DNA from 3 places in the Streptomyces sp. NPDC041713 genome. Region 1 is predicted to be linked to each of the others. Evidence: riboswitches for the same ligand, from Rfam matches in the RefSeq annotation. Region 1 holds a riboswitch; each other region holds the start of a gene.
The links. Region 1 has a riboswitch for S-adenosylmethionine ahead of thrC (threonine synthase). Riboswitches for the same ligand answer to the same signal wherever they lie in the genome.
Positions count from the first base shown of each region.

Region 1 (9,808 bases):
GACGATGCCCTCTTCGACGGCCGCCTTCGCGTTGCGGACGGCGTCCTCGATGCGGTGCTTGCGCTCCTTGAGCTCGACCTCGGTCGCGGCACCGGCCTTGATGACGGCCACGCCGCCCGCGAGCTTCGCCAGGCGCTCCTGGAGCTTCTCGCGGTCGTAGTCCGAGTCGCTGTTCTCGATCTCGGCGCGGATCTGGTTGACGCGACCCTGGACCTGGTCGCTCTCACCGGAGCCGTCGACGATCGTCGTCTCGTCCTTGGTGATGACGACCTTGCGGGCGCGGCCGAGCAGGTCGAGACCGGCGTTCTCCAGCTTGAGGCCGACCTCCTCGGAGATGACGGTGCCACCGGTGAGGATGGCGATGTCGCCGAGCATGGCCTTGCGGCGGTCACCGAAGCCCGGGGCCTTGACGGCGACGGACTTGAAGGTGCCACGGATCTTGTTGACGACCAGGGTCGACAGGGCCTCGCCCTCGACGTCCTCGGCGATGATCAGCAGCGGCTTGCCGGACTGCATGACCTTCTCGAGGAGCGGAAGGAGGTCCTTCACGTTCGAGATCTTCGAGTTGACGATCAGGATGTACGGGTCGTCGAGCGACGCCTCCATACGCTCCATGTCGGTGGCGAAGTACGCCGAGATGTAGCCCTTGTCGAAGCGCATGCCCTCGGTGAGCTCGAGCTCCAGACCGAAGGTCTGCGACTCCTCGACGGTGATGACGCCTTCCTTGCCGACCTTGTCCATCGCCTCGGCGATGAGCTCGCCGATCTGGGTGTCGGCGGCGGAGATGGAGGCGGTCGAAGCGATCTGCTCCTTGGTCTCCACGTCCTTGGCCTGCTCGAGCAGGGCGCCGGAGACGGCCTCGACGGCCTTCTCGATGCCGCGCTTGAGGGCCATCGGGTTGGCACCGGCGGCCACGTTGCGCAGACCCTCGCGCACCAGGGCCTGGGCCAGGACGGTCGCGGTCGTCGTGCCGTCACCGGCGACGTCGTCCGTCTTCTTCGCGACCTCCTTGACCAGCTCGGCGCCGATCTTCTCGTACGGGTCCTCGAGCTCGATCTCCTTGGCGATGGAGACACCATCGTTGGTGATCGTGGGGGCGCCCCACTTCTTCTCGAGGACGACGTTGCGACCCTTGGGGCCCAGGGTCACCTTGACGGCGTCGGCGAGCTGGTTCATGCCGCGCTCGAGGCCGCGCCGTGCCTCCTCGTCGAACGCGATGATCTTGGCCATGTGAAGTGGTCCTCCCGGACGGGGTGGAAATGCAAGCAAACGGATCGCGCCTGCGCCCGCGACGGACGGCCTGCAGCCCTTGTGGTTCCTTGCCCCACCCGGCCTGCGGGCCTCACCGACCCGATCCAAGTTCTGTCACTCTCACTCGGAGAGTGCTAAGCCCAATGATTAGCACTCGCCCCCGTCGAGTGCAAGCGCCTCTTGAGGATCCCGGACAGTCCCCGGCGCGCGGCGCGCGTACCCCGCGCGCACGAGGGGCCCGTACCCCTGACGGGATACGGGCCCCTCGTGATACTTGCTTCGGTGGTCGATCGCGCCGAGCTAGACGGCGAGCTTGACCATGTCCGCCTGCGGACCCTTCTGGCCCTGCGAGATCTCGAATTCGACTCGCTGACCTTCTTCAAGGGTGCGGTACCCGTCCATCTGGATCGCGCTGTAGTGGACGAAAACATCCGCACCACCGTCGACCGCGATGAAGCCGTACCCCTTCTCCGCGTTGAACCACTTGACGGTGCCCTGAGCCATGCCTAACTCCCCTATTACTGGCCCTTGCACAGGACCGCACTTCGCGGACCCGGGTCAGACCTCACCCCCCACTGATTGGGGGTGTGCGCCGGAACGCGTCGACCGCCGCTGAATGTATCTGTCCAACTGCCGTCTGCAACAGGTCAATCGGACGAGAATTCTGGGCACGCGCGATCGGAAATATGCGGAGAATTTGCCGGAATTCAGGGCAAGTCGGGCCGGGCAAAAGCCACATGAGGCTCAAATGGGCGGCGCGCATTGGCTGCTTCTTGTCGACTCCGGGTCGACTTCGTATATGCGCTCGGCACAAACGGCGAAGCACACTTCCCAACTGTACCGCGCTCAACCATGCAGAATTGCCCCCTCCGTTTCTCCGACGGAGAGGGCAATTCGGGTTAAGCAGGGTTCTTGCGGAAAAGGATCAGCCGCCGGCGACGGCCGGAATGATCGAGACGCCCGCACCGTCCGGGGTGGCGGTCTCCAGGCCCTGCTCGAACCGGACGTCGTCGTCGTTGACGTACACGTTCACGAACCGGCGCAGCTTGCCCTGATCGTCCAGGACGCGGGCGGCGATGCCGGTGTGGTTCTTCTCCAGGTCGGCGATGACCTCCCCGAGGTTCGCCCCCTCGGCGGCGACCTCGGCCTTGCCGCCGGTGTAGGTACGCAGAATGGTGGGGATACGGACGTTGACGCTCATGGGTTTCACCTCAGGGATTACGGGCCCCGTCAGGGGCGCGGCGAACTGCGCGACCAGCCACATCCGGCCCGCAGGGAAAGGAGAAGGTCAGCCGGCCAGACCCGCGGAGCGAAACGCGTCGAGGTTCGGCTTGATCGTGGCGGTCGCCTGAGACCTCTCGGCGACAGCGTCGAGCGTCTTGAGCCCGTCCCCGGTGTTCAACACCACCGTGGTGAGCGACGGATCGATGAGCCCCGCCTCGACGAGCTTCTTCGTGACGCCCACCGTCACCCCGCCCGCGGTCTCCGCGAAGATCCCCTCACTCCGGGCGAGCAGCTCGATCGCCTCGACGACCTGCTCGTCGTCGACGTCCTCCACCGCACCCCCCGTACGCCGCGCGATGTCGAGCACGTACGGCCCGTCGGCCGGGTTGCCGATGGCCAGCGACTTGGCGATGGTGTTCGGCTTCTGCGGGCGGACCACGTCCTGGCCGGCCTTGAAGGCCGCCGACACCGGGGAGCACCCCTCCGCCTGCGCACCGAAGATCTTGTAGGGCTTGTCCTCGACGAGGCCCAGCGCGATGAGCTCCTTCAGCCCCTTGTCGATCTTCGTGAGCTGCGAGCCGGAGGCGATCGGGATGACCAGCTGGTCGGGGATGACCCACCCCAGCTGCTCGCAGATCTCGTACGCGAGGGTCTTGGAGCCCTCGCCGTAGTACGGCCGCAGGTTGACGTTGACGAAGCCCCAGCCCTCGCCCAGCGGGTCGCCGATGAGCTCGGAGCAGAAGCGGTTCACGTCGTCGTAGTTGCCCTCGATGCCGACGAGCTCGCCGCCGTAGACCGCGGCCATGACGACCTTGCCCTGCTCCAGGTCGTGCGGGATGAACACGCAGGAGCGGAAGCCGGCGCGGGCGGCGGCGGCGCCGACGGCGCCCGCGAGGTTGCCGGTGGAGGAGCAGGAGAGGGTGGTGAAGCCGAAGGCGCGCGCCGCTTCGAGGGCCTGCGCGACGACGCGGTCCTTGAAGGAGTGCGTGGGGTTGCCGGAGTCGTCCTTGACGAACAACTTGCCCTGTTGGACGCCGAGTTCGGCGGCGAGGTTGTCGGCCTTGACGAGCTTGGTCCAGCCGGGGTTCAGGTTCGGCTTGTCGGCCACGTCGGCGGGGACGGGCAGCAGCGGGGCGTAGCGCCAGATGTTGGCGGGGCCCGCCTCGATCTGCTTGCGCAGGGACTCCGGGTCGCCGAGGGGCAGGTCGTACGCGACTTCGAGGGGGCCGAAACACTCGGCGCAGGCGAAGATCGGGCCGAGCGGGAAGGTGGTGCCGCACTCCCGGCAGGAGAGTCCCGATGCGGGGCCGAGGTCTACGGAGGTGGTGGTGTTCTCGGTGGCGACAGTCTGCACAGCCATGGAGGCGAGGCCCTTTCTCCTCATCTTCCTCGCGACGCATCTCGCCGCGAGACGGATTTGGCACCTTCCCTAGCCGGGAGCCTCGCGGCGCTGATCACTTGATCGCGTACGAGACCGGCTGGAGGGTTGCCGGGGCTTCAACGGGCCGTATCCCTCTGCCCCTCTGGATGAGCGGTATTCGATTGTTGATCTCAGGCGGCGATGACCCCGACATGCGATGGTCACCGGCGTTGTTCAAGACTGTAACCGAAGCCCCGGACCCTTGAGATAGTCGTCCGAACCGCGAGATGGATCACATATGGGAGGACCGCGACCGTGCTGGAAGAGGTCGAGCACTGGCTGAGCAGGCGTTCCTGGTCTGTCGCCGACCGCCCGCCGGAGCTGCTGACCGCCGCCAAGCGGGCGTCGGGCACCACGGTGAGCGTCGTGCTGCCCGCGCTCGACGAGGAGAACACGGTCGGCCAGATCGTCGCCGAGATCCGCCGGGAACTCATGGAGCGGGTGCCGCTGGTCGACGAGCTCGTGGTGATCGACTCCGGCTCCTCGGACCGTACGGCGGAGGTCGCCGCGGCGGCCGGCGCCAGGGTCGTGCACCGGGACGAGATCCTGCCGCGCCTGGCGCCGGTGCCGGGCAAGGGCGAGGTGCTGTGGCGCTCGCTCCTGGTGACGGGCGGCGACGTCGTGGCGTTCGTCGACGCGGATCTGCGGGAGTTCTCCGCGGACTTCGTCTCGGGCATCGTGGGCCCGCTGCTCACCGACCCGGACGTGGCGTTCGTGAAGGCGATGTACGACCGGCCGCTGGGGTCGGCCGCGGGGCAGGGCGGCCGGGTGACGGAGCTGATGGCGCGCCCGCTCCTGAACATGCACTGGCCGCTGCTCGCGGGGTTCGTCCAGCCGCTGGGCGGCGAGTACGCGGCCCGCAGGTCGCTCCTGGAGCGGCTGCCGTTCCCCGTGGGGTACGGCGTGGAGCTGGGGCTGCTCGTCGACGCGCTGCACACGGTGGGTCTGGACGCGCTGGCGCAGGTGGACGTGGGGGTGCGCAGGCACCGGCACCAGGACGGGCAGGCGCTCGGGCGGATGGCGGCGGCGATCTACCGGACGGCGCAGCTGCGGCTGGCGCGCGGCCATCTCGTCCGGCCGGAGCTGACGCAGTTCGAGCGGGGGGCGGACGGGTTCGTGCCGCGCACGTATCCGGTCGACACGGAGGAGCGCCCTCCGATGACGGGCATCGCCGAGTACGCGCACCGTCGCGTGGCGTAAAGGCGTACGTTTGCCCGGGGCCGGGACGGGCTACGTTGTGCCACATGGTCTCCGAGTCCGCATCGTCAGCAGCAGCGCAATCGTCGGCAGCAGCGCAGGTACTCGTCGCGTCCAACCGCGGCCCCGTCTCGTACACCGTGGGTGAGGACGGGGAGCTGACCGCGAAACGCGGTGGCGGCGGGCTGGTCTCCGGGCTCAGCGCCATCGGTGACGACGCGGACGCGCTGTGGGTGTGCGCGGCGCTCGGCGACGGCGACCGCGAGGCGGTGCGGCGGGGTGTGGGCGAGCCGGGCGTACGGATGCTGGACATCGACGCGGACGTCCACGCGGACGCGTACAACGGCATCGCCAACTCGGTGCTGTGGTTCGTCCACCACATGCTCTACCAGACGCCGCTGGAGCCGGCCTTCGGGCCGGAGTTCCGCGCGCAGTGGGCGGCGTACGAGACGTACAACCGGGCCTTCGCCGAGGCGCTGGCGGCCGAGGCGGCGCCGGGCGCGGCGGTCCTGGTGCAGGACTACCACCTGACGCTGGTGCCGGGGATGCTCCGCGAGCTCCGGGACGACGTGCGGATCGGCCACTTCTCGCACACGCCGTGGGCGCCCGCCGACTACTTCCGGATGCTGCCGGACGACGTGGCCGAGCAGGTGCTGCGCGGGATGCTGGGCGCCGACCGGCTGGGGTTCCTCACCGGGCGGTGGGCGGACGCGTTCACGGACTGCTGTGTGCGGGTCGTCGGCGGGACCTCGGGCACCCGGATCGGGGTGCACGGGCTCGGTGCCGACGCGGACTTCCTGCGGGAGCGCTCGCGCCGGGACGACGTCGAGGAGCGGATGCGGACGCTGCGCGAGCAGGCGGGTACGCAGGACGGGGAGGACCGGAAGCTGATCGTCCGGGTGGACCGGACGGAGCTGTCGAAGAACATCGTGCGCGGCCTGCACGCCTACCGCGAGCTCCTCGACACCCACCCCGAGTGGCGCGAGCGCGTCGTGCACGTCGCCTTCGCCTACCCCTCGCGGCAGGACCTGACGGTCTACCGCGAGTACACGGCGGAGGTCTCCCGGGTCGCCGAGTCCATCAACTCCGCGTACGGGACGCCCGGCTGGACCCCGGTGCTGCTGCACGTCGACGACGACTTCGCGCGTTCGCTCGCCGCCTACCGGCTGGCGGACGTGGCGCTGGTCAACCCGATCCGGGACGGCATGAACCTCGTCGCGAAGGAGGTGCCGGTCGTCTCCGACGAGGGCTGCGCGCTGGTCCTGTCGCGGGAGGCGGGCGCCCACGAGGAGCTCGGCGAGGACGCGCTCACCGTGAACCCGTACGACGTGTCGGCCACCGCCGAGGCGCTGCACGCCGGCCTGTCGATGCCCGCGGAGGAGCGCGCCGAGCGCACCAAGCGCCTCGCGGCGGCGGCCACGGCGCTGCCCCCCGCCCAGTGGTTCCTGGACCAGCTCCACGCCCTCACCGGCTGACGCGACCGGCCGGGCGGTCAGCAGCCAGCAGCCAGCAGCCAGCAGCCAGCGTCAGTCGAGCTGCCCCGTGATCGCCGTCAGCAGTGCCACCACTCCGGCCGGGCCGTCCACCACCAGGTCGGCCCGGTCGGCCAGTTCCGCGACCTCCGTGCTGCCGCTGCACACCAGCAGGCCCGCGACCCCCTCCGAGCGGAGCTTCTCCACGGCGCCGAAGGCGGGCAGGTCGCCGAGGTCGTCGCCCGCGTAGAGGACGGACTCGGCGCCCACCTCGCGCAGGTACTCGGCGAGCGCCACGCCCTTGTCCATGCCGGGCGGCCGCAGCTCCAGGACCATGCGGCCCGGTTCGACGATGAGGCCGTGCCGGTTCGCCAGCTCCGCGAGCGGTGCGCGGAGCGCGTCGAAGGCGGCCTGCGGGTCCGAGGCGCGGCGGGTGTGGACGGCGACGGCGCGGCCCTTCTCCTCGATCCAGGTGCCGCGCCATGCGTTGATCGCGTCGAGGAAGCCGGGCAGTTCGGCGCGGACGGCCGCGACGCCCGGGTGCGGCTCGGCGGCGTGCACGGTGCCGGTGACGGCGTCCCAGCGCTCGGCGCCGTAGTGCCCGAGGACGACGAGGTGCTCCAGGCCCGCGGCGCCCGCGAAGCCGCCGTAGCGGACGGCGACGCCCGCGGGGCGTCCGGTGACCACGGCGACCGACCGCAGCCGCGGCGCGAGCGCGGCGAGCGCGGGCACGGCGTCGGGGTGGGCGCGGGCCTGTTCGGGGTCGGGCACGATCGCGGCGAGCGTGCCGTCGAAGTCCAGGGCCACGACGGCTCGTTCGGGCCGGGCGAGGAGCGCGGCGAGGCCGTCGCGCCCGGCCGGCGTCACGGGCTCGGGCAGGCCGGGGCGTCCGGGCCCGGCGGGCTGCGTGTACGTAGGGTCACCCATGGGCCCGACCTTAACCGGGTCAGCGCTCCTCGCGGCGTGACTCCCGCACCCGGCGCAGCCGATTGACCGTAATCGGGTCGTGGGCGAGCGCGCGGGCGTCGTCCAGGAGGGCGTTCAGGACCTGGTAGTAGCGGACCGGCACCATGCCGAGCTCCTCGCGGATGGCGCGTTCCTTCGCGCCGGGGCCCGGCCACGGGCGCCGCTCCAGGGCGAGGACGGCGCGGTCCCGCGCGGAGAGCTCCGGTTCCTGATGGTTCATGCGGCCACGGTAAAGCCTCTACTCGGCGTTCTCCTCGGCCGCGGCGCGGTTCTGGATGCCGGTGAGGACGGAGGCGGGGTTGCCGCCCTTCTCGACGGTCCTGCCGATGTTCTTCTTGACCTCCGCCGACACCTGCGCCCAGGAGGTCTTGCCGACCGGGTAGAGCTGCGAGGTGGGGAGCTCGTCGAGGAACTTGCCGAGCGCGGTGTGGCCGCGCTCGGCGGCCATCGCCTGGGACGCGGAGGTGGTCACCGGCAGGATGTCGTACTCGTTCGAGAAGTCGAGCACGTTTTTCTTGCTGTAGACGTAGTCGAGGAACTTGCCGGCCTCCTTGCGGTGGCCGTTCTGCTTGAACGCCATCATCCAGTCGGCGACGCCCATCGTGGCCTGCGCCTTGCCGTTGCGGCCCGGCGCGGGGACCATGCCGAACTTGACGCCCTTCTTGGCGGCCATCTTCATCAGCGTCGGGTGGCCGTTGAGCATGCCGACCTCGCCGCGCGAGAACGCCGCGAAGGCGTCGGCGCGGTTCATCTTCCCGGGCGGCGTCGGGCCGGTCAGGCCCTCGCCGACGAGCTCGTCGCGGAGCCAGGAGAACGTCTTGGCGTTCTCCTGGGAGTCGATGGCGTACGAGCCGACGTTGTCGGTGTAGCCGCCGCCGCCGCTGAGCATCCACATCAGCGTCTCGGCGGGCGCCTCCTCCGGGCCCAGCGGCAGCGCGTACGGGATCTTCACGCCGCGCGCCTTGAGCGCCTTCGCGTCCGCCTGCAGCTCGGTCCAGCTCTGCGGCGGGGTGAGGTGGGCGTCCTTGAAGAGCTTGGTGTTGTAGAAGAGCAGACGGGTGGAGGAGGCGAACGGCATGCCGTACTGGATGCGGTTGACCTCGCCGGCCTGGGAGAGCGGGGCGAGGAAGTCGGCCTGGGTGGCGATCGAGAGGAGCTCGTCGGCCTCGTAGAGCTTGCCCTGCGCGGCATAGTCGGCGTACGCGCCGATCTGTGCCAGGTCGGGGGCCTCGCCCTTCTCGACCATGTCCTTGACGTCGCGGTCCACGTCGTTCCAGGAGCGGACGGTGACGTCGATCTTGATGCCGGGGTTCTCCTTCTCGAACCCTTCGGCCAGCTTGTCCCAGTACTTCTTGGAGCTGTTCGCCGCGGAGTCGCCGTAGTCGGCGGCCACCAGCTTGAGGGTGACGTCGCCGGAGTCGCCGGGACCGCCGCAGCCGGCGAGCACGCCCGCCATGCCCAGTGCGGCCACCGCCGCGGTCAGTCCTGTCACGCGCCGCTGCACAGCTGTCCCACCCTCATTGCTTCCACGTCCCGGGGCGTCTTCGCCCCCATGCCCTTGAACTGCGAGTTTCCCCCGAGTCCGGACACAAGGTCTACACCACCCGAGTATCACTTGTGCAACGGCCTCCGCAGGTGCCCCCGCAGGCGGCTCCACGGGCGCCTCCGCGGGGTGGCTCCGCGGGGCTGATCATTGCCGTGCGCGGGCGGCGACTGCTATGCACGTGTCGGCACAGCTCAGCGAAACCCCGCACCAGTCCAGCCCCGCACTGACGAGGAGCCTCGGCGCATGTCGCGTACCGCAGCAGAAATAGCAACCCAGCCCGCCTGCTGGAACCGGGCGGTGGAGGCGGCCGCCACCTTCGAGGGGCTGCCGAGGACGGGTGAGCGAGTCGCCGTCACCGGGTGCGGGACGTCGTGGTTCATGGCCATCGCGTACGCGGCGCTGCGGGAGGCCGCGGGCCTCGGCGAGACGGACGCCTTCGCCTCCTCGGAGTTCCCGGCGGGGCGCACGTACGACCGGGTCGTGGCGATCACCCGGTCCGGTACGACGACGGAGGTCCTGGAGCTGCTCGGGCAGCTGAAGGGGAAGGCGCCGACGGTCGCGCTGACCGCCGACCCCAAGACCCCGGTCATGGACGCGGCGGACGCGGTGGCCGTCCTGGACTGGGCCGACGAGGAGTCGGTGGTCCAGACCCGCTTCGCCACGACGGCGCTCGCCTTCCTGCGGGCCGGGCTCGGCGACATCCCCGGCGTGAAGTCGGTGGCCGAGGCGGCC
Region 1 is NZ_JBVIZY010000005.1:536,864-546,671, forward strand. Features, by position in the region: gene groL (chaperonin GroEL) at 1-1,230, opposite strand, end outside; gene ACZ6CV_RS18815 (cold-shock protein) at 1,552-1,755, opposite strand; gene ACZ6CV_RS18820 (MoaD/ThiS family protein) at 2,177-2,452, opposite strand; gene thrC (threonine synthase) at 2,540-3,835, opposite strand; SAM riboswitch class I at 3,853-4,009, opposite strand; gene ACZ6CV_RS18830 (glucosyl-3-phosphoglycerate synthase) at 4,151-5,095, shown strand; gene ACZ6CV_RS18835 (alpha,alpha-trehalose-phosphate synthase (UDP-forming)) at 5,140-6,567, shown strand; gene otsB (trehalose-phosphatase) at 6,619-7,491, opposite strand; gene ACZ6CV_RS18845 (DUF3263 domain-containing protein) at 7,511-7,750, opposite strand; gene ACZ6CV_RS18850 (ABC transporter substrate-binding protein) at 7,769-9,034, opposite strand; gene ACZ6CV_RS18855 (SIS domain-containing protein) at 9,320-9,808, shown strand, end outside.

Region 2 (9,808 bases), on a different contig from region 1:
CCAGGCGAAGGCGGGCGTCACCATCTCCTCGTACGAGGGAACGCAGGACGCCTGGCTCACCTCGATGCCGGAATTCGACCTCAAGCATTTCATCGAGATGCAGAAGTACGGCGTTCCCTATCCGAGCTCCAGGAACACCGCCGTGTGGGAGAACCTCCAATACCCGCTGCTCGGCGCAGCGTTCAGCGGAAAGGGCGGCATCGAGAGCGCCGCCCGCACGCTGGGCGAACAGATGGACCGGGCCCTGAAGGAGGAACGCGACTCATGAGTGTCTTTCCCGCCACGGCCGCCGCGAAAGCGGCCGAACGCCGCGCCACCGCGTCCGGCTCCCGCCCCCGGTCCCGCAACGACAAGACCGCGTACCTGTTCGTCGCGCCCCTCGGCATCGGCTTCGCCGTCTTCTACTTCTGGCCGCTGCTGCAGACGTTCTACTTCAGCTTCACCGAATTCGGGGCGTTCGGCGGCCACACGTTCATCGGCACCGACAACTACGTGCGCGTCGTCAAGGACGTCACCGTCTGGCAGGCCCTCGGCAACACCCTGATCTACACCCTCATCGGGCTCACCGCGCTGCCGATCGCGATCGTCGTCGCCTCCCTCCTGAACCGGCGCGGCCTGCGCGGCGTCGCGGTCTACCGGGGCCTGTACTTCGTGCCGTTCGTGACCCTCCCGGTCGCCGTCGGCCTGGTCTGGAACTGGCTCTACAACGGCGACTTCGGGCTTCTCAACGAAATCCTGAGCTGGTTCGGCGTGGACCGGCACTACTGGGTCTCCGACCCCTCCACGGCCGTCTACGCGATCGGCACGGTCATCGTCTGGTCGACCACCGGCTACTACTTGATCATCTTCATGGCGGGCATCAAGGGAATTCCGCGCGACTACTACGAAGCCGCGGAGATCGACGGGGCGGGCGCGCTGCGCAGGTTCTTCACCATCACCCTGCCGCTGCTCAGCCCCACCCTCTTCTTCGCCTCGATCATCTGCATGATCAATTCACTGCAGACCTTCGATCTCATCTACATCATGATGGCCGAGAAGAATCCCGCGATCGGAGACACCCAGTCGATCGTCGGCCTCTTCTACAAATGGGCCTTCGTGGAGAACGCGCAGGGCGCCGCGGCCGCGCTCGCCTTCCTGCTGATGCTCGTCATCGCGGGTCTGACCTTCCTGCAGTTCCGGCTCCAGAAGAGGTGGGTGCACTATGCCTGACGCGACCGGAAAACCGGCCGGACAGCGGCGCTTCGACGCCGGATCCCTCGCCACCCACGCCGTCCTCTCGCTCGGCGCGCTCGTGATGGTCTTCCCCTTCCTGTGGCAGCTGCTCACCGCGCTCAAGACCCTCGCGGAGACCTCACGAGTGCCGCCCACGTTCCTGCCCGACACCTGGAACTGGTCCAGTTTCGACGAGGTGTTCTCCTCGCTGCCGTTCCGCGAGATGCTCACCAACAGCCTGATCAACACCGTCGGGCGCACCCTCGGTCAGCTCGTCTTCTGCTCGCTCGCCGCCTACGCGTTCGCCCGCATGCAATTCCGGGGGCGCAACGCGCTGTTCGCGCTCTTCCTGTCCGTCCTGATGGTGCCGAGTTCGCTTCTGGTCCTTCCGCAGTACGACATCGTGCAGTGGCTCGGCCTGCTGAACACCGCGCCCGCGCTCTTCCTGCCCGGCATGTTCAGCGCCTTCGGCACCTTCATGCTCCGGCAGTTCTTCCTCGCGCTGCCCAGGGAGCTGGAGGAGGCCGCCCGCATCGACGGCGCCGGGGCGTTCCGCGTCTTCTGGTCCATCATGCTGCCGCTGATCCGGCCCGCGCTGGCCGCCCTGGCCGTCATCACCGCCATGTGGTCCTGGAACGACCTGCTGTGGCCGCTCATCGTCAACACCGACCCGCAGCAGATGCCGATCAGCGCCGGACTGACCTCCCTGGAGGGCCAGTTCGAGACGAACTATCCCGTCATGATGGCCGGTTCGCTCATCGCCAGCCTGCCGATGCTGCTCGTCTACCTCTTCCTGCAGCGGCACTTCGTGCAAAGCGTCGCCCTCTCCGGCTCCAAGACCTGACCCGCCCCCCTCGGCACGTCCACAGCACTGCCCACGGCAAGGAAAGGCAGCCCCTCTATGCCACCGCTCCACATCGGCCTGTTCGGCGCAGGCGGCATCGCCCGTGCCCATCTGCCCGGCTGGCTCGCGCTCGGCGCCCGGGTGAGCATGTACACCGTCGACGGCTCCGCCGAGAAGCTCGCGTCCGAGTACGCCGGGCGCGGGCACGACGTCCGGTCCGTGGACAGCCCCGGCGCGCTCCTCGCGGACGCGGACGCCGTCGACGTCTGCACCCCCACCCCCACCCACAAGGACCTCGTCCTCGCCGCCGTCGCCGCGGGCCGGCACGTCGTCTGCGAGAAACCGCTCGCCCTCACCGCCCGTGACGCCGAGGAGATGGCGGCGGCCGCCGACGCGGCGGGCGTGCGGCTCCATCCCGCCCATGTGGTGCGCTATTTCCCCGCGTACGCGGCCCTGCGGCGGGCCGTCGTCCGCGGCGACCTCGGCGAACTCGCCGTGCTGCGCTTCACGCGCGGCGGGGCCAGGCCCCAGTGGGCGCCGTGGTTCGGCGACCCGGCCCAGTCCGGCGGCGTCATCATGGACCTGATGGTGCACGACATCGACATCGCCCGCTGGCTCGCGGGCGACGTGGTCCGCGTGCACGCACGGACCCGCGGCGTCGAACGCGCCACCGGCACCCCGCCCGAGGTCGTCACCGCCACCGCCGTCCTCACCCACGCCTCGGGCGCCGTCAGCCACATCAACGGCCTGTGGGGCCTGCCGGACCAGCAGTTCCGTACGACCTTCCGGGTCGCGGGCCGGGACGGCCTGCTGCACCACGACTCCACCGCCGTGCCCGGCTTCCGCATCACCGCACAGGGCGTACGGGCGGCCAACGAGGGCATCCCGTCGAGCCCCATGACGGAGAGCCCCTTCCACGCCGAACTCCGCGACTTCGCGGCGTCCTGGCGGGAGGGCGGGCCCGGCGACGGCGGACCCGCACCCCGCGTGAGCACCCGCGACGGCGTCGAGGCCGTGCGGATAGCCGAGGCCGCGGTGGAGTCCAGCCGCACCGGCCGCGTCATCGAGATCGAGGAGGCAGCACGATGAAGGTCGCCGTCCTGTCGTTCGCCCACGTCCACGCCGCCGGGTATCTGCGCCTCCTCGCCCGCATGCCCGGCATCGAGGTCCTCGGCTGCGACCCGGACACGGACCGCGCCGCCCCCGGCGAGGTGCGCGGCCGCGCCGTCGCCGACGCCGCGGGCACCGGGTACGCGGACACGTACGAGCAGGTCTTCGCCTGGGGCCCGGACGCGGTGATCGTCTGCTCCGAGAACGCCCGGCACCGGCCGCTGGTCGAGCTCGCCGCGGCGCACGGCGTGCCCGTCCTCTGCGAGAAGCCGCTCGCGGCCTCGGTGGCGGACGGCGAGGCGATGGTCGCCGCCTGCCGCGCCGCGGGCGTGCGGCTCGCGGTCGCCTACCCGGTGCGGTTCAGCCCCGCGTACGCCGCCGTGAAGTCGGCCGTCGCCTCGGGCCGGACGGGACGGATCCTCGCCGTGTCCGGCGCGAACAACGGCGCCATGCCGACCCGCGCCCGCCGCTGGTTCGCCGAGCCCGAACTCTCCGGCGGCGGCGCCCTCATGGACCACACGGTGCACATCGCCGACCTCCTCGACGACCTCTTCGGCGAGGCGCGGGCCGTGGAGGTGTACGCCCAGACCAACAACCTCCTGTACGCGGGCGAGGTCGCCGCCGAGACCAGCGGCCTGGTCAGCGTCACCTACGCGGACGGCGCCGTCGCCACCATCGACTGCAGCTGGTCCCACCCCCGCTCCCACCACTCCTGGGGCGGCCTCGAACTCACCGTCGTCGGCGAACGGGCCACCCTGGAGATGGACGCCTTCGACCAGAACGTGCACGGCTTCAGCGAACGGCAAGGGCGCGGCATCGAGGTTCCGTTCGGCGTCGACCTGGACGAACTCATGCTGCGTGCCTTCCTGTTCGGCCCCGCGGAGGACGACATGACGGTCGCCGACGGCGAGGGCGGCCTGCGCACGCTGCGCATAGTGGAGGCGGGCTACGCGTCGGCCCGCAGCGGGGTGCCGGTGGCTCTGTAGGAATTTGCCGGCCTCGCAACCTCGCATGACAGCTCCGGGTATTAGTTGTAGCCTCACAATGGTTGTGACAACACAAACAAATGAGCGCACCCACTCGCGCACCCACCCGCGAACCCGCCGCGCACCCACCCGAGGAGTCCCGTCATGCCGGAGGACGCCGCCCGCCCGCGGCCCTGGCTCGTGCTCGCCATCTGCTGCATGAGCATGCTGATCGTCAGTCTCGACAACACCATCCTGAACATCGCCCTGCCCTCCATCCAGCGTGACCTGCACACCTCGGTCTCCGGACTGCAGTGGACCGTCGACGCCTACACGCTGGTCCTCGCCGCCCTGCTGATGCTGTCGGGCTCGACCGCCGACCGCGTGGGCCGCCGCCGCACGCTCCGGGCGGGACTGGCGATCTTCACCGCCGCCTCCCTGCTCTGCGGACTCGCCCCCGGCCTCGGCTGGCTCGTCGCCGCCCGCATCCTGCAGGCCGTCGGCGGCTCGATGCTCAACCCCGTCGCCATGTCGATCATCAGCAACACCTTCACCGACCCCCGCCGGCGAGCCCGTGCCATCGGCGTGTGGAGCGGCGTCGTCGGCATCAGCATGGCCGCCGGGCCGATCATCGGCGGAGCGCTCGTCGAGTCGGCGGGCTGGCGGTCCATCTTCTGGATCAACGTGCCGATCGGTCTGGCCGCGCTCTTCCTCGTCCGCAAGTACGTCCCGGAATCGCGCGCGGCCCGCCCCCGCCGCGTCGACCCGGTCGGCCAGGCACTCGTCATCGTCCTGCTGCTCACCCTCACGTACGCCATCATCGAGTCGCCGACCCGCGGCTGGACCTCGCCCCTCGTCGCCGGCAGCGCGGTCGTGGCACTGTGTGCGCTGCTCGGCCTGCTCCGGTACGAACCGAGGCGCACCGACCCCCTCATCGATCTGCGGTTCTTCCGTTCCGCCCCGTTCGCCGGCGCCACCGTCATCGCGGTCGCCACCTTCGCCGGGCTCGGCGGGTTCCTCTTCGTCAGCTCGCTGTATCTGCAGAACGTGCGCCACCTCGACCCGCTGGACGCCGGCCTCTTCATGCTGCCGATGGCCCTCATGGCGCTGCTCACCGCGCCGGTCTCGGGCCGCATGGTGGCCGCGCGCGGGCCGCGCACGCCGCTGCTGCTCGCGGGGGCCGCGCTGTGCGCGAGCGCCGTACTGCAGGCCCTCACCTACTCCACGCACATGCCGACGGCGCTGCTCGTCGTCGCGTATCTGCTCTTCGGCACCGGATTCGGCCTGGTCAACGCGCCCATCACCAACACCGCCGTCTCGGGGATGCCCCGCTCGCAGGCGGGACTCGCCGCCGCGGTCGCCTCCACCAGCCGGCAGGTCGGCCAGTCCCTCGGCGTCGCCGTCATCGGCGCGCTCATGGCCGGCGGGGTGCACGCGGGCGCGGCGGGCTTCACCGACGCGGGCCGCACGGCCTGGTGGATCATCGGGGGCTGCGGCGCCGCCGTGCTGGTCACGGGTACGCTCACCTCCGGCCGCTGGGCCAGGGAAACGGCCCGGCGCACCGCGCGGACGCTCGCCGCCGAGGACGCGGAGGGGACGAAGGAGACAGTGAAGGCCTGATGGAGCGCGCACACGACACCGAGCCGCAGGCGGCCGACGACGCGGCCCTCAGGACGGCGACCCGGGTCTGGCAGGGCCTGAACACGCTGGTGCTCGACCGGCACAACCGGCGCAAGGCGGTGGCCGATAGCCTCGGCATGAGCTTCAGCCGCATCAGGGCGCTGCGCCGCCTCACCGGCGACCCGATCACGCTGCGGGACCTGACCGTGCGGCTGGGCAGCGACCCGCCCTACACCAGCGTCATCGTCGACGACCTGGTCCGCCGCGGCCTCGCCGAACGCATCACCAACCCCGACGACCGCCGGTCCAAACTGGTCCACCTCACCGAGGAGGGCCGGGCCGCGGCCGCCCGCGCCACCGCGATCCTCACCACACCGCCCGACGCGCTCCTGGAGCTGCCGGACGAGGACATCGAGGCGCTCGACCGCGTTCTGGCGAAACTCTTGAAAGCATAGCCGCGCGGTGCGACCGCCCTACGACCGGAGCCCGGTCCCGAACGGATCGGCCGGGTATTAGCGTGGACGGGACAGATCGACCGACAAGATCCGAGGTGCCCGGCCCATGCCAAGCCGCAGCGAGAGCCGTACCGAGCTCATCGAGTCACTCATGGAGCGGTTCCCGCACGTGCCGCGGGAAGCCGTCATCAAGGAGGATCTGCTGCGCGGCGGCATCGCCTTCGACGAGTCGGCGCTGAGCGACAACGAAGGCGGCGAGGTCAAGCCGAAGTCGTACTTCATCTTCTCCTTCGACCACGGCACGCTCCCCGAACTGGGCGCCGCGGCCCTGCGCCGACCGCCCGAGGAGATCGTCCTCACCGGCGGCCCCTACGAGCTGCGCCGCACCGTCGTCTCGGTCCGCGTGAACCCGTCCTCGCCCTACCGCGTGGCCGCCGACGACCACGGCGTCCTCGGCCTGTACCTGGACGGCGCCCGGATCTCCGACGTCGGCCTGCCGCCGATGCCGGACTACTACCGGCACACGCTGGAGAACGGCAAGTCGGTGATGGAGGTGGCGCCCACCATCCAGTGGGGCTACCTCATCTACCTGACGGTCTTCCGGGTCTGCCAGTACTTCGGCGCCAAGGAGGAGTGCCAGTACTGCGACATCAACCACAACTGGCGCCAGCAGAAGGCGGCCGGCCGCCCCTACACGGGCGTGAAGCCGATGGACGAGGTCCTCGAAGCCCTCGCCATCATCGACAAGTACGACACGAACAAGTCGTCCACCGCGTACACGCTCACCGGCGGCGCCATCACCACACAGCTCCAGGGCAAGGACGAGGCCGACTTCTACGGCCAGTACGCGAAGGCCATCGAGGAGCGCTTCCCGGGCCGCTGGATCGGCAAGGTCGTCGCCCAGGCGCTGCCCAAGGCGGACGTGCAGCGCTTCCACGACTACGGCGTGCGGATCTACCACCCCAACTACGAGGTGTGGGACCCCTACCTCTTCGAGCGGTACTGCCCCGGCAAGGAGCGCTACGTCGGCCGTGACGAGTGGCACCGCCGCATCCTGGACTCCGCCGAGGTGTTCGGGCCGCGCAACGTCATCCCCAACTTCGTCGCGGGCGTGGAGATGGCCGAGCCGTTCGGCTTCAAGACGGTCGACGAGGCCATCGACTCCACCGTCGAGGGCCTGCAGTACTTCATGTCGCGCGGCATCACGCCCCGCTTCACCACGTGGTGCCCCGAGCCCACGACGCCGCTCGGCAAGGCGAACCCGCAGGGCGCCCCGCTGGAGTACCACGTGCGGCTCCTGGAGGCCTACCGCGCCACGATGGAGGCCAACGGCCTGTCGTCGCCCCCCGGTTACGGCCCCGCGGGCCCCGGCAACGCAGTCTTCTCGGTCAGCTCGTTCATGGACAGCCTGCCCGCCGAGGCGGCCGCCCCGGAGGACGCGGTCGTCCCGGCCGAGGCACCGTAGGCCCCGCCCGGACGCCTGCCCGGGGCGTGAGAAACCCCGGGCAGGCCTCCGGGACACCGTGTTACGGTCGGTGCGGGTCACGAGTTCCAGCGCCAAGCCCCGGCTCGCTGGACGGCACCCCGCTCCGTCGCGGGTGCCCCGGGTGACGACCCGCCCCGTGCGACGTGCACGGGGAACGGCGGATCACCGGGGTCGGCGACACCCGGGGTCCACGACTCCGGAGGCGCACCATGACGCACCAGCACGCCACTCCCACCCTCGCGGCCGACGACGCCGCGCACGACGAGCCCGCCGAGCAGGTCGACGTACTGCTCTCCTCGTACGACGTACGCGACGACGGCCTGATCCCGCTCCACCTCCTCGGCCCCACCCTGGGCGCCCCCGCCGCGCTCCGCACTTCCGACCCGGAACGGCTGCGGGCCCAGCTGCGCGCCCACCACGGCGTCGTCCAGTGGGAGCCCGGCCGCAATCTGCTGCGGCTGCGGCACGGCACCGGCCGCGCCACCCTGATCCCGCTCGATGCGGACCTGCCCACCGGCCGTCCCGCCCTGCCCACCGGTCAAGATCACCGCTTCGTAGGATGACGGCGTGATCCGGACGCGGGCGACCCCCGGGTCCGGGCGGCGCGACAGTCAGCCACCCAGAGCCGGAGGTCCCCCGTGCAGCACCACCCCGTCACCGTCGTCACCGGCGGCAGCCGCGGTATCGGCGCGGCCGTCAGCGCCCGTCTCGCCGAGGACGGCCACGACGTCGTCATCGGCTACCGCTCCGACGAGGCGGCCGCCGAAGAGGCCGCCGACGCGGTCCGCGCGGCCGGCCGCCGCTGCGTCACCGTCCAGGTCGACACCGCCGACGAGGCCGACGTCGACCGCCTCTTCGACACCGCCGCCGCCGAACTCGGCCCGGTCACCGGTCTGGTCAACAACGCCGGCGTGAGCGGCCCCGTCGGCCCCCTCGCGGAGGCCGACGCCGAGGGCATGCGCCGGGCGCTCGAAGTGAACGTCCTCGGCTATCTGCTCTGCGCCCGGCGCGCGGTGCGGGACCTGACCGCGAACGGCGGCGGCGCGATCGTGAACGTCTCGTCCGCGGCGGCCACCCTCGGCGCCCCCGGCGAGTACGTCCACTACGCGGCGGCCAAGGGCGCCGTCGACACGCTGACGGTCGGCCTCTCCAAGGAGGTCGCGGGCGACGGCATCCGCGTCAACGCCGTGGCCCCCGGCGTGATCTGGACCGAGTTCCACGCCGACCCCGAGCGCCCCGCGAAGCTCGCCGCGGGCATCCCCCTGGGGCGCTCGGGCCGGCCGTCGGAGATCGCGGCGGCCGTCAGCTGGCTGCTCTCCGACGACGCCTCGTACGCGACCGGCACGATCGTGCGGGTGGCAGGCGGTCGCTGACGCCGTCCGCGGAGCGGGCTCGGGCCGTGACCGTGACTCAGACGATGTTCTCCGCGACCTCGGCCTGCTCGCGGTCCGAACCGTACGCCTGCGGCGTGCTGTAGGAGCGGCGCGCCACGAACCACCACACGGTGGCCAGAAGCAGCACCGCGGCGAGTGCGATCGACGCGTAGTTCATCGAGTCGACGGTCACCGGGGAGACCTGCGGCAGGCAGAACAGCACCGTCACGAACAGCACCCAGACCACCGCGATCCAGCCGACCGGCTTGCTCCAGCGGCCGAGGTTCCACGGCCCCGGCTGGAAGCGGTCGCCCGCGCGAAGGCGCAGGTAGATCGGGATGGCGTACGCGGGCGTGATGCCGATGACGTTGATGGCGGTCACCGCCGTGTACGCGGTCGTCGAGTACAGGGAGGGCAGCGCGATGACCGCGGCGAGCCCCACCGACAGCCACACGGCGGGCACCGGCACCTGGGTGCGGGAGCTGACCTTGCGCCAGATCGCCGAGCCGGGCAGCGCGTTGTCGCGGCTGAACGCGAACACCATGCGGCTGGCCGCGGCGGTCTCCGCGTTGCCGCAGAACAGCTGCGCCACGATGACGATGAGCAGCAGCGCCGTCGCGCCGGACTCGCCGATCGCGTCGATCATGATCTGCGCGGGCGGCACCCCGGTCGAGCTGTTCTGGGCGCCCACGTAGTCCTGGATGGCGAAGCTCAGCCCGGCGAGCAGGACGAAGCCGGCGATC
Region 2 is NZ_JBVIZY010000004.1:281,870-291,677, reverse strand. Features, by position in the region: gene ACZ6CV_RS14620 (ABC transporter substrate-binding protein) at 1-268, shown strand, start outside; gene ACZ6CV_RS14615 (carbohydrate ABC transporter permease) at 265-1,209, shown strand; gene ACZ6CV_RS14610 (carbohydrate ABC transporter permease) at 1,202-2,056, shown strand; gene ACZ6CV_RS14605 (Gfo/Idh/MocA family protein) at 2,114-3,145, shown strand; gene ACZ6CV_RS14600 (Gfo/Idh/MocA family protein) at 3,142-4,152, shown strand; gene ACZ6CV_RS14595 (MFS transporter) at 4,297-5,751, shown strand; gene ACZ6CV_RS14590 (MarR family winged helix-turn-helix transcriptional regulator) at 5,751-6,206, shown strand; gene ACZ6CV_RS14585 (radical SAM protein) at 6,313-7,671, shown strand; SAM riboswitch class IV at 7,747-7,856, shown strand; gene ACZ6CV_RS14580 (hypothetical protein) at 7,902-8,255, shown strand; gene ACZ6CV_RS14575 (SDR family oxidoreductase) at 8,331-9,065, shown strand; gene ACZ6CV_RS14570 (amino acid permease) at 9,103-9,808, opposite strand, start outside.
Region 2: another riboswitch for S-adenosylmethionine. It lies ahead of ACZ6CV_RS14580 (hypothetical protein); the one in region 1 lies ahead of thrC (threonine synthase).

Region 3 (9,808 bases), on a different contig from region 1:
GTTCGCCGATGCGCTGGCGGAAGAGCGTGTCGTGCTCCAGCGCCGCCGCCATGGCGTTGCCCGCGAACTTCGCGCGCCGGGTCGGCGTGAAGCGGGCGTACTGGCGCAGCTGGGCGGGCAGTTCCGCCAGGGTCAGCCCGCCGAAGCCGTCCGAGACGATGTGGACGACCCGCCGCCGCACCCCGTCGGGCAGCGGACGGTCGAGCACCTCAGCGGTGCCGTCGTCCGGCTCCCCGCCTGAGCTCTCCACCATCCGTCACCCCACTAGCTGTGCGGGCCCCGCTCCCTCAGGAGTCGGTGCCCGGCCTGTCCACGAGTTCGACCTGATCCACGGCGTTGCACCAGCGGCAGCGCACGGACTCGATGGTCTCACTGACCACCTCGCGTTCCTCGACGTTCGACTCTCCGGCCAGGTCGAGATGGACATACTCGACGACCTTCGAGCTGCGGGTCACATCGAAACGCGTGAGATTGCCGCAGAGCGTGCAGCGCCACCGGGTGGTGGCGGTCGGCAGGGGAACCGTCATCGTGGCTGTTCGCTTTCTTCGGTGACTTGTCCGGCGACGTCTTCGGCGACCGAGGGGTCTACGCAGGTTTCCTCGTGCGTATTGCCCGTAACCCTAAGGCCTGTAAGGGGCGCGACGCTGCGGGCCGCGGAGCGGCATGGCGGCCTGGGCAGGTAGCGCCCGTTACGTCATGCTTTGCCCATGATCCGAACATGGAGTGCGAAGGCGGGCCGGCTGCTGGGGGCACGGACCGCCCCGGTGACGTACGGACTGATCGCCGTCTGCTGCGTGGTCTTCCTGATCTCACCGGTGTCCGGGTTCAACCCCTCCTACGGCCGGGGCGACGAGCTGATCGGCGCCCAGCAGGCCTACTTCGAGCAGTGGGGGGTGGTACCCGTCGAACTGTTCAGCGGTGCCCCGCGCGCCGCGCTCGGCCCGTTCACCGCCCTCTTCGTGCACGGAAGCTGGCTTCATCTGCTCGGGAACATGCTCTTCCTGTACGTGTTCGGCGTCATGGTCGAGGAACGCATGGGCCACCTCCTGTACGCGTGCTTCTACCTCTGCTGCGGTTACCTCGCCCTGCTCGCCTACGCCGCCGCGCACGCGGGCTCCGACCAGACGCTCGTGGGAGCCTCCGGCGCGATCTCCGCCGTCCTCGGTGCCTGCCTGTATCTCTTCCCCAGGGCGCGCGTCACCAGCCTCTTCCCGTTCCTCTTCTTTCTGCCGCTGCGCTTCCCGGCGTGGGTGGTGCTGCCGTTCTGGGTGACGCTGCAGTGGCTGGCCGCCGGGCAGGACGGCAAGGGGACGGGGGTCGCTTATCTGGCGCACCTGGTGGGCTTCTCGCTGGGCTTCGTCTGCGCGTGGGGGTGGCGGGTGTGGACGACTAGAGTGAGGGCCACCGCACCGGCCACCGAGGGAGACTGCAAGCCGTGATCACCGCGATCGTGCTCATCAAGACCAGCGTGGACCGGATCCCGGAGATCGCCGAGTCGATCGCCGCCCTCGACTCCGTGAGCGAGGTCTTCTCCGTCACCGGCACCTACGACCTCATCGCGATGGTGCGGGTGCCGCGCCACGACGACCTCGCCGACGTCATCCCCGGCCGGATCAGCAAGATCCCCGGTGTCGAGGGGACCGACACGCACGTGGCGTTCCGCACGTACTCCCAGCACGACCTGGAGGCCGCGTTCGCGATCGGCCTCGACTCCTAGGCGCCGTCCAGGCCCGTCCGGTCAGGCGGCCGCGCCGGTGTCCGGCACGCAACGCCCGTCCTCGGTGCGGTAGTTCCACCGGGCGCCGTCCGCCACCAGCTCCTTGACCGCGCGCACGAACCGCTCGACGTGCTCGTCGGGGGTGCCCGCGCCGAAGCTCACCCGGATGGCGTTCAGCGACTTCTCGCCGGGCGCGGCCTCGGGGGCGCCGCACTCGCCGGGCTCGTCGGGCGCGCCGCCGAGCAGGGTGCGCACCAGCGGGTGGGCGCAGAACAGGCCGTCCCGTACGCCGATCCCGTACTCCGCGGAGAGCGCGGCGGCGAAGTGCGAGCTGTTCCAGCCGTCCACGACGAAGGAGATGACGCCCACACGCGGCGCGTCGTCCCCGAAGAGCGAGAGCACCCGCACCTGCGGCACCTCGGCGAGGCCCTCGCGCACCTTCGCGATCAGGTACTGCTCACGGGCGACCAGCTCGTCGAAGCCCGCCTCGGTGAGCGCCTTGCAGGCGGAGGCGATCGAGTAGACGCCGATGACGTTGGGCGAGCCGGCCTCGTGCCGGGCCGCGCTGTCGTGCCACTCCACGTCCACGCCGCCGCCCGCCTCCTTGGGGCGTCGCGCCACCTTCCGCGAGGCGCCGCCGCCCGCGAGGTAGGGCTCGGCGGCGCGCAGCCAGTCGGAGCGGCCCGCGAGGACGCCCGAGCCGAACGGCGCGTACAGCTTGTGACCGGAGAAGGCGACCCAGTCCACGTCCAACTCGTCGATGGAGACCGGGTGGTGCGGCGCGAGCTGCGCGGCATCGAGGACGATGCGGGCGCCGTGCGCGTGGGCCGCGGCGGCCAGCTCGCGCACCGGCCAGATCTCGCCGGTGACGTTGGAGGCGCCGGTCACACAGACCAGGGCGGGGCCATTGGGGCCTCCCCTGCTCGAACGGAGCTGAGAGCTTGGGGAAGGATCGCGGTCGGCGAGGGCGCGCTCCAGGGTGTGCACGGCCTCGTCGGGGGTGCGCGGCGCGTCGAGGTAGGTGACGCGGGCGTCCCGCCACGGCAGCAGCGAGGCGTGGTGCTCGGTCTCGAAGACGAAGACCTCGCAGCCGGCGGGCAGGGCGGCGGCCAGCAGGTTCAGCGAGTCGGTGGTGGAGCGGGTGAAGACGACCTGGTCCCCCTCGCGGCAGCCGAGGAAGTCGGCGACGGTCGCACGGGAGTTCTCGAAGAGGTCGGTGGAGAGCTGCGAGAGGTAGCCGGCGCCGCGGTGCACGCTTCCGTAGTACGGCGCGTACGCGGCCACGTCGTCCCAGACCCGCTGCAGGGCCGGCGCGCTCGCCGCGTAGTCGAGCGCGGCGTACGTCACCTCGCCGCCGGTGACCAGCGGAACGGTGACGTCCCGGCCGAGCACGGCCAGCGGGGCACAGACGGAGGCGTCGACGGCAACGGCGGAAACAGACATGGCGAACTCCCGTGAGAGGCAGGCGAATTCACCGCGCCGGAGCGATGTCGACGGCGCGGGAGAAGGGTGAAAAAGGGTGTGCGGAGGCGGGGCGTGAAAGCCCTGTCACATTCGCTTGCTCACGAGACTGCTCCCTTGAGGACCAGGACCCCAGGGTTTGCAGGGGTCCGCGCTTGCCATACGCCTTGCTGCGTACGACCTGGTCTTCACCCGGGGCACCCCGCCACGGACGGAGGGTTGCCGGACAGCGGGCCGGGGCCGTAGTCGCTGTCACTCATGACCTGTGCAGCATCCTGCCATACGATCTTCGGCGCGCAAGGCGCAGTCCAAAATCCGGACTGCGCCTTGCGTCACACAGGGGGCCGCTCAGCGGTTGCTGGCCGCCACCCAGCGCTCAAGGACCCGCTGGGCGGCGCCGGAGTCGATCGCCTGCGCCGCCTTGGCCATCCCGGCGCGGATCTGCTCCACCAGCGGCTCGTCGGTCGGCGTGAGGGCCACCAGGGCCGCCGCGGAGTTCAGCAGCACCGCGTCCCGCACCGGCCCGCTCTCGCCGTCCAGGAGGCGCCGGGCGACCTCGGCGTTGTACGAGGCGTCGGCGCCCCGCAGCGCCTCGACGGGCACCAGGTCGATCCCGGCGTCCCGCGGGTCGAAGGCCTCCTCGCGCACGGCGCCGTCCCGCACGATCCAGACCCGGGACGTCGACGTCGTCGTCAGCTCGTCGAGGCCGTCGTCGCCGCGGAAGACGAGCGAGGAGTGCCCGCGCTCGGCGAAGACCCCGGCGACGACAGGCGCCATCCGCGGGTCGGCGACCCCGACCGCCTGGGCCCGCACCCGCGCCGGGTTGGTGAGCGGGCCGAGGAGGTTGAAGACCGTCCTGATGCCCAGCTGGCTGCGGGCGGCGCCGGCGTAGCGCAGCGCGGGGTGGAACTTCACGGCGAAGCAGAAGGTGATGCCGGCCTCCTCGGCGACCTCGACGACCCGCCGGGGCGTGAGGTCCAGGTTGACGCCGAGCTTGCCCAGGACGTCGGAGGCGCCGGACGCGCTGGAGGCGGCGCGGTTGCCGTGCTTGACGACCTTGGCGCCGGCTCCCGCGACGACGATCGCGGACATGGTGGAGATGTTGACGGTCTTGGCGCCGTCGCCGCCGGTGCCCACGATGTCCACGCTCGGGCCCGGCACCTCGACGACGTTGGCGTGCGCGTACATCGCCCGTACCAGACCGGAGATCTCCGCGACGGTCTCGCCCTTGGCGCGCAGCGCGACCACGAAGCCCGCGATCTGCGCGTCGGTGGCCTCGCCGCGCATGATGCGGTCCATCGCCCACGCGGTGTCGTCGGCGCTCTGGTCCCGCCCGTCGAGCAGACCGTTCAGCACGTCGGGCCAGGAACGGGCCGCCGCGGTGTCGCCTCCTGCGGGGGTCACAGCGTTCATGGCTGCTCCTGGTCTTGTCCGGTGGGTGGGGAAACGCCCCGGCACGCCGGGGTGTCACCACCCTATCCAGCCCCGGGACGGCGAAGAGCCCCGTCCATGCACTGGACGGGGCTCTTGCCGTGGCGACCTCGAGGGTCGGAGCTTCGGAGCTCGGGTGGATCAGTGGTGGCCGTGGCCGCTCGTGATCTCCTTGTACTCCTCGGCGGTGGGCTTGGGGATCTGGTTGTTCTCCCCGTAGTAGCCCTTGGAGAGCTTCGCCCGGAGCTTCTGCGAACCGGACAGCTTGCGCTCGACGCCGTTCTCGTCGACCGACGGGCCGATCTCGACCGGCTTGTACTGCTCGTGCGCGGTGAGCGTGTGCAGCTGGTCCTGGCTGAGCGGCTCGTGGATCTCGATGAACTCACCGTGCGGCAGCCGCTTGATGATGCCCGACTCGCGGCCGTGCAGCACCTTGTCCTTGTCGCGCCGCTGCAGACCCAGGCAGATCCGCTTGGTGACGATGAAGGCGACGACCGGCCCGACGAAGAAGGCGATCCGGACGAACCAGGTGATCGCGTTCAGCGACAGGTGGAAGTGGGTGGCCCACAGGTCGTTGCCACCGCCGACGAGCATGACCATGTACGCGGTGAGCCAGGCGACACCGAAGGCCGTACGGGTCGGGGCGTTGCGCGGGCGGTCCAGGATGTGGTGCTCGCGCTTGTCGCCGGTGACCCAGGACTCGATGAACGGGTAGACCGCGATGGCCACGAGGACCAGCGGGAAGACCACGACCAGCGGGATGAACACGCCGAGGACCAGCGTGTGGCCCCAGAGGTTGATCTCCCAGCCCGGCATCACACGGATCAGACCCTCGGCGAAGCCCATGTACCAGTCGGGCTGGGCGCCGGTGGACACCTGGTCCGGACGGTAGGGGCCGATGGCCCAGATCGGGTTGATCGAGGCGATCGCCGCGATGACCGCGATGACACCGAAGACCAGGAAGAAGAAGCCTCCGGCCTTGGCCATGTAGACCGGCAGCAGCGGCATGCCGACGACGTTCTTGTTGCTCTTGCCGGCGCCCGCGTACTGCGTGTGCTTGTGGTAGAAGACCAGGATCAGGTGGGCCACCACGAGGCCGAGCATGATGCCCGGCAGCAGCAGGATGTGCACCGAGTAGAACCGGGCCACGAAGTCGCCGCCGGGGAACTCCCCGCCGAACAGGAACATCGACAGGTACGTGCCGACGATCGGCACCCCGAGGATGGCGCCCTGCATGAAGCGGACACCGGTGCCGGAGAGCAGGTCGTCCGGGAGCGAGTAACCGGTGAAGCCGGTGAACATGCCGAGGACGAACAGCAGGAAGCCGAACAGCCAGTTGACCTCACGCGGCTTGCGGAACGCACCCGTGAAGAAGACGCGCATCATGTGCACGAACATGCCGGCGAGGAAGATCAGCGCCGCCCAGTGGTGGATCTGCCGGATCAGCAGACCACCGCGCACATCGAAGGAGATGTGCATGGTCGAGTTGAACGCCTCCGACATCAGCTGACCCTGCATCGGGATGTAGCTGCCGGAGTACTCCACCTCGTTCATCGACGGGTGGAAGAACAGCGTCAGGTACACACCCGTGAGGATGATGATGAGGAAGCTGTACAGGCAGATCTCGCCGAGCATGAAGGACCAGTGGTCCGGAAAGATCTTGCGCATGTTGGCCTTGGCGAGGGAGTAGATCCCCAGCCGGCCGTCCGCCCAGTCCGCGACCCGCTCACCGGCGGGCGCCTTCTGGCGGTTGTCGTTCGAAGAATTGGTGGTGCTCATCCGCGCTCCCAGAAGGCCGGACCGACGGGCTCTTCGAAGTCGCCGAGCGCCTCGAGGTAGCCCTTTTCGTTCACGCCGATGCGCAGCTGCGGCAGGGCGTGACCAGCCGGGCCGAAGATCACTCGGGCACCGTCGGAGAGATCGAAGGTGGACTGGTGGCACGGGCAGAGGACGTGGTGCGTCTGCTGCTCGTACAGGGAGATCGGGCAGCCCACGTGGGTGCAGATCTTGGAGTAGGCCACGATGCCTTCGTGCGACCACTCCAGCTCGCGCTTGTCCTTGATGTTCTCCGGCTGGATCCGGACGATCATCAGGGCGGCCTTGGCGATCTGCGTCTGGAAGTCGTGGTCGTGCTCCGACATGCCCTCGGGCATCGCGAAGGTCAGCGAACCGACCTGGACGTCCGCGGGACGCAGCGGCTCGTGGGTGTTCATGTTCACGAGCATCTTGCCCCGGCCCCACTTGGTGTGGCGGAGCTTGTCCTCGGGCAGCGGACCGAGGTCACGCAGGAGGACGACGCCGGAGAGCGGGACCAGGGCCAGCGCGCCGAACATGGTGTTGCGGATGAGCTTGCGCCGGCCGAAGCCGGACTCCGCCGCACCCTGCTTGAAGTCGGCCATGACCTTGGCGCGGACCTCGGGCTCGGCGGCGATCTCGTGCCGCTCGTCGGTCATCTCCACGTCGGACATCAGGGTGCGGGCCCAGTGGACCGCGCCCGCGCCGATGCAGAACAGGGCCACGCCGAGGGTCAGACCCAGGGCGAAGTTCAGGCCGCTGAGGTGACCGATCGGGAAGACGTAGATGCTCTTGTCGGCCGGGATCGCCACGTACGAGGCGATGAAGCCCACAGTCGCGATCATCGACAGCGTGAACAGGAACGCCACGGCACGCTCGGACCGCTTGGCGGCCCGCTCGTCGATGTCCTGGACGCGGTGCTCGTGGGGCGGCAGCCCCGGGTCCGCGAACGGGTTCTCCTCCGTCACGGCCACCGAGCCGTGCTCGGTCTCCTGCTTGCTGGGCAGGTTCTCTTCTGGAATCTCTTGGCTACTCATGACTTCTTGGCCTTTGCGGTCCGAGCGGCGACCCACACGGCGACCGCGATCAGCGAGCCGAGACCGAAGATCCAGCCGAAGAGGCCTTCACTGACCGGACCCAGACCACCCAGCTTGAGACCGCCAGGGCTCTCGGTCTTGTCGCCGTTGACCGCGTCGAGGTACGCGATGATGTCCTTCTTGTTCTTCTCCGGCATCGTGGTGTCGGGGAAGGACGGCATGTTCTGCGGGCCGGTCTGCATGGCCTCGTAGATGTGCTTCGGCGCGACACCCTCCAGCGACGGCGCGAACTTGCCGTGCGTCAGCGCACCACCTTCACCGGTGAAGTTGTGGCACTGGGCGCAGTTGGTGCGGAACAGCTCGCCACCCTTGGCGATGTCCGCCCCGTCCGGGCTGTACTGCTTCTCGGTCGGGACCGAGGGACCGGCACCCAGCGACGAGATGTACGCCGCCAGCTGGTCGATCTGGGCCTGGTTGTAGATGACCTTCTTCTTGGGCGCCTGGGCGCCCGGCTGCTGGAGCGGCATGCGCCCGGTGCCGACCTGGAAGTCGACAGCGGCGGCGCCCACGCCGACCAGGCTCGGACCGTCGGAGGAGCCCTGACCGCCGGTTCCGTGGCAGCTGGAGCAGCCCACGGCGTAGAGCTTCTTGCCCTCGTCGATGGCGAGGGACTGGGCGGTGTCATCGGCCTGCGCCTTGTCCGCCGGCGCGAACGCGGCGTACAGCCCCCCGGTGGCCGCCAGCGCGAGGAGTAGGACGACGACCGCCGCCAGCGGATGGCGTCGTCGTGCGGAGAGCTTTTTCACGGATTACCCCGGTGTCAGGATCTTCTGCGTCGATGCTTCTGGAAGATGTCGGATGCGTCGCGGGAGCGACCCCGCCGATTACTTGATCATGTAGATCGTGGCGAAGAGGCCGATCCAGACCACATCGACGAAGTGCCAGTAGTAGGACACGACGATGGCTGCGGTCGCCTGTTCGTGGGTGAACCTCCTGGCCGCATAGGTGCGTCCGAGGACCAGCAGGAAGGCGATGAGGCCGCCTGTCACATGCAGTCCGTGGAAGCCGGTGGTCAGGTAGAAGACCGAGCCGTAGGGGTCGGAGGAGAGCGAGAGCCCATCCTTCTTGACCAGCTCGGTGTACTCGAACACCTGACCACCAATGAAGATCGCACCCATGATGAAGGTGACGATGAACCACATCCGGAGCTTCTTCACATCCCCGCGTTCAGCTGCGAACACGCCCAGCTGACACGTGAGGGAGGAGAGCACCAGGATCGTGGTGTTCGTCGCCGAGAACGGGAAGTTAAGGGCCGAGGCCATTTCCTTCCAGTGATCAGGACCTGTCACCGATCGCAGGGTGAAGTACATCGCGAAGAGGGCCGCGAAGAACATCAGCTCGGAACTCAACCAGATGATGGTTCCGACGCTGGTGAGGTTCGGTCGATTGACCGGCGGGTGCGCGTGCCCGGTATCTACTGTCGTTGCTGTCGCCACGACCGACATTATGTCGGTCGCTTATCCCGCCCTCACCCCGGGGGGTGCCGTTCGGAGTGTCTACGGGGTGTGTCCTGCCCGGATGGCCCATCGGAGGCCGCTGCGAACCGGTGTTGACGGGGTGTCGGGAGGAGTAGCATCCGCGCATCGGTTCCCGACCCATGACGGCACAGCCCAGCTCAGCTCAGCACTGCTCGACGCACTGACGTACTGGAGGAACAATGCAGCCGACCGCCACGGTGCTGGTCTACAGCGACAACGCCGGCACCCGCGAGCAAGTCCGGTTGGCCACCGGTCGCAGGCCGGCGACGGACGTTCCCGAGGTCCGGTTCGTGGAGTGCGCGACCCCGCACGCGGTCCTCAAGGAGCTCGACCACGGCGGCATCGACGTCTGTGTGCTCGACGGCGAGTCGGCGCCCGGCGGGATGGGCGTCTGCCGGCAGATCAAGGACGAGGTCTTCCAGGCGCCGCCCGTCCTGCTGCTCATCGGGCGCCCGCAGGACGCCTGGCTGGCCACCTGGAGCCGCGCGGAGGCCGCGGTGACGCTGCCGGTGGAGCCGGTGGAGTTCGCCGGGGCCCTGGCCGCGCTGCTGCGCGACAAGGCGGCCGTGGAGGCCTGACGGCCCGCGGGCCCGCCGCCGGGCCCCGTAGATCCACGAAGGGGCCCACACCGCGGTGTGGGCCCCTTCGTGCGTCCCTGACGGCCTCTCTGCGGCTCCGTCAGACCGCGGGCCGCAGCCTGGCCGCCTCGGCCGCCGAGGGGCCTTCCTTGGCCCCGGAGAGCAGCGCGCTGCCCTTGCGCCACTTCTTCCAGCCCATGTTCCAGTCGCCGAGGCCGTTGCCGAACGTCGGCATGTCCTCGCCCGCGCTGT
Region 3 is NZ_JBVIZY010000001.1:665,404-675,211, reverse strand. Features, by position in the region: gene ACZ6CV_RS02900 (NYN domain-containing protein) at 1-253, opposite strand, end outside; gene ACZ6CV_RS02895 (hypothetical protein) at 288-527, opposite strand; gene ACZ6CV_RS02890 (rhomboid family intramembrane serine protease) at 708-1,439, shown strand; gene ACZ6CV_RS02885 (Lrp/AsnC family transcriptional regulator) at 1,436-1,717, shown strand; gene ACZ6CV_RS02880 (aminotransferase class V-fold PLP-dependent enzyme) at 1,739-3,160, opposite strand; SAM riboswitch class IV at 3,325-3,442, opposite strand; gene trpD (anthranilate phosphoribosyltransferase) at 3,527-4,591, opposite strand; gene qcrB (cytochrome bc1 complex cytochrome b subunit) at 4,751-6,388, opposite strand; gene qcrA (cytochrome bc1 complex Rieske iron-sulfur subunit) at 6,385-7,440, opposite strand; gene qcrC (cytochrome bc1 complex diheme cytochrome c subunit) at 7,437-8,246, opposite strand; gene ctaE (aa3-type cytochrome oxidase subunit III) at 8,325-8,945, opposite strand; gene ACZ6CV_RS02850 (hypothetical protein) at 9,158-9,556, shown strand; gene ACZ6CV_RS02845 (L,D-transpeptidase) at 9,657-9,808, opposite strand, start outside.
Region 3: another riboswitch for S-adenosylmethionine. It lies ahead of ACZ6CV_RS02880 (aminotransferase class V-fold PLP-dependent enzyme); the one in region 1 lies ahead of thrC (threonine synthase).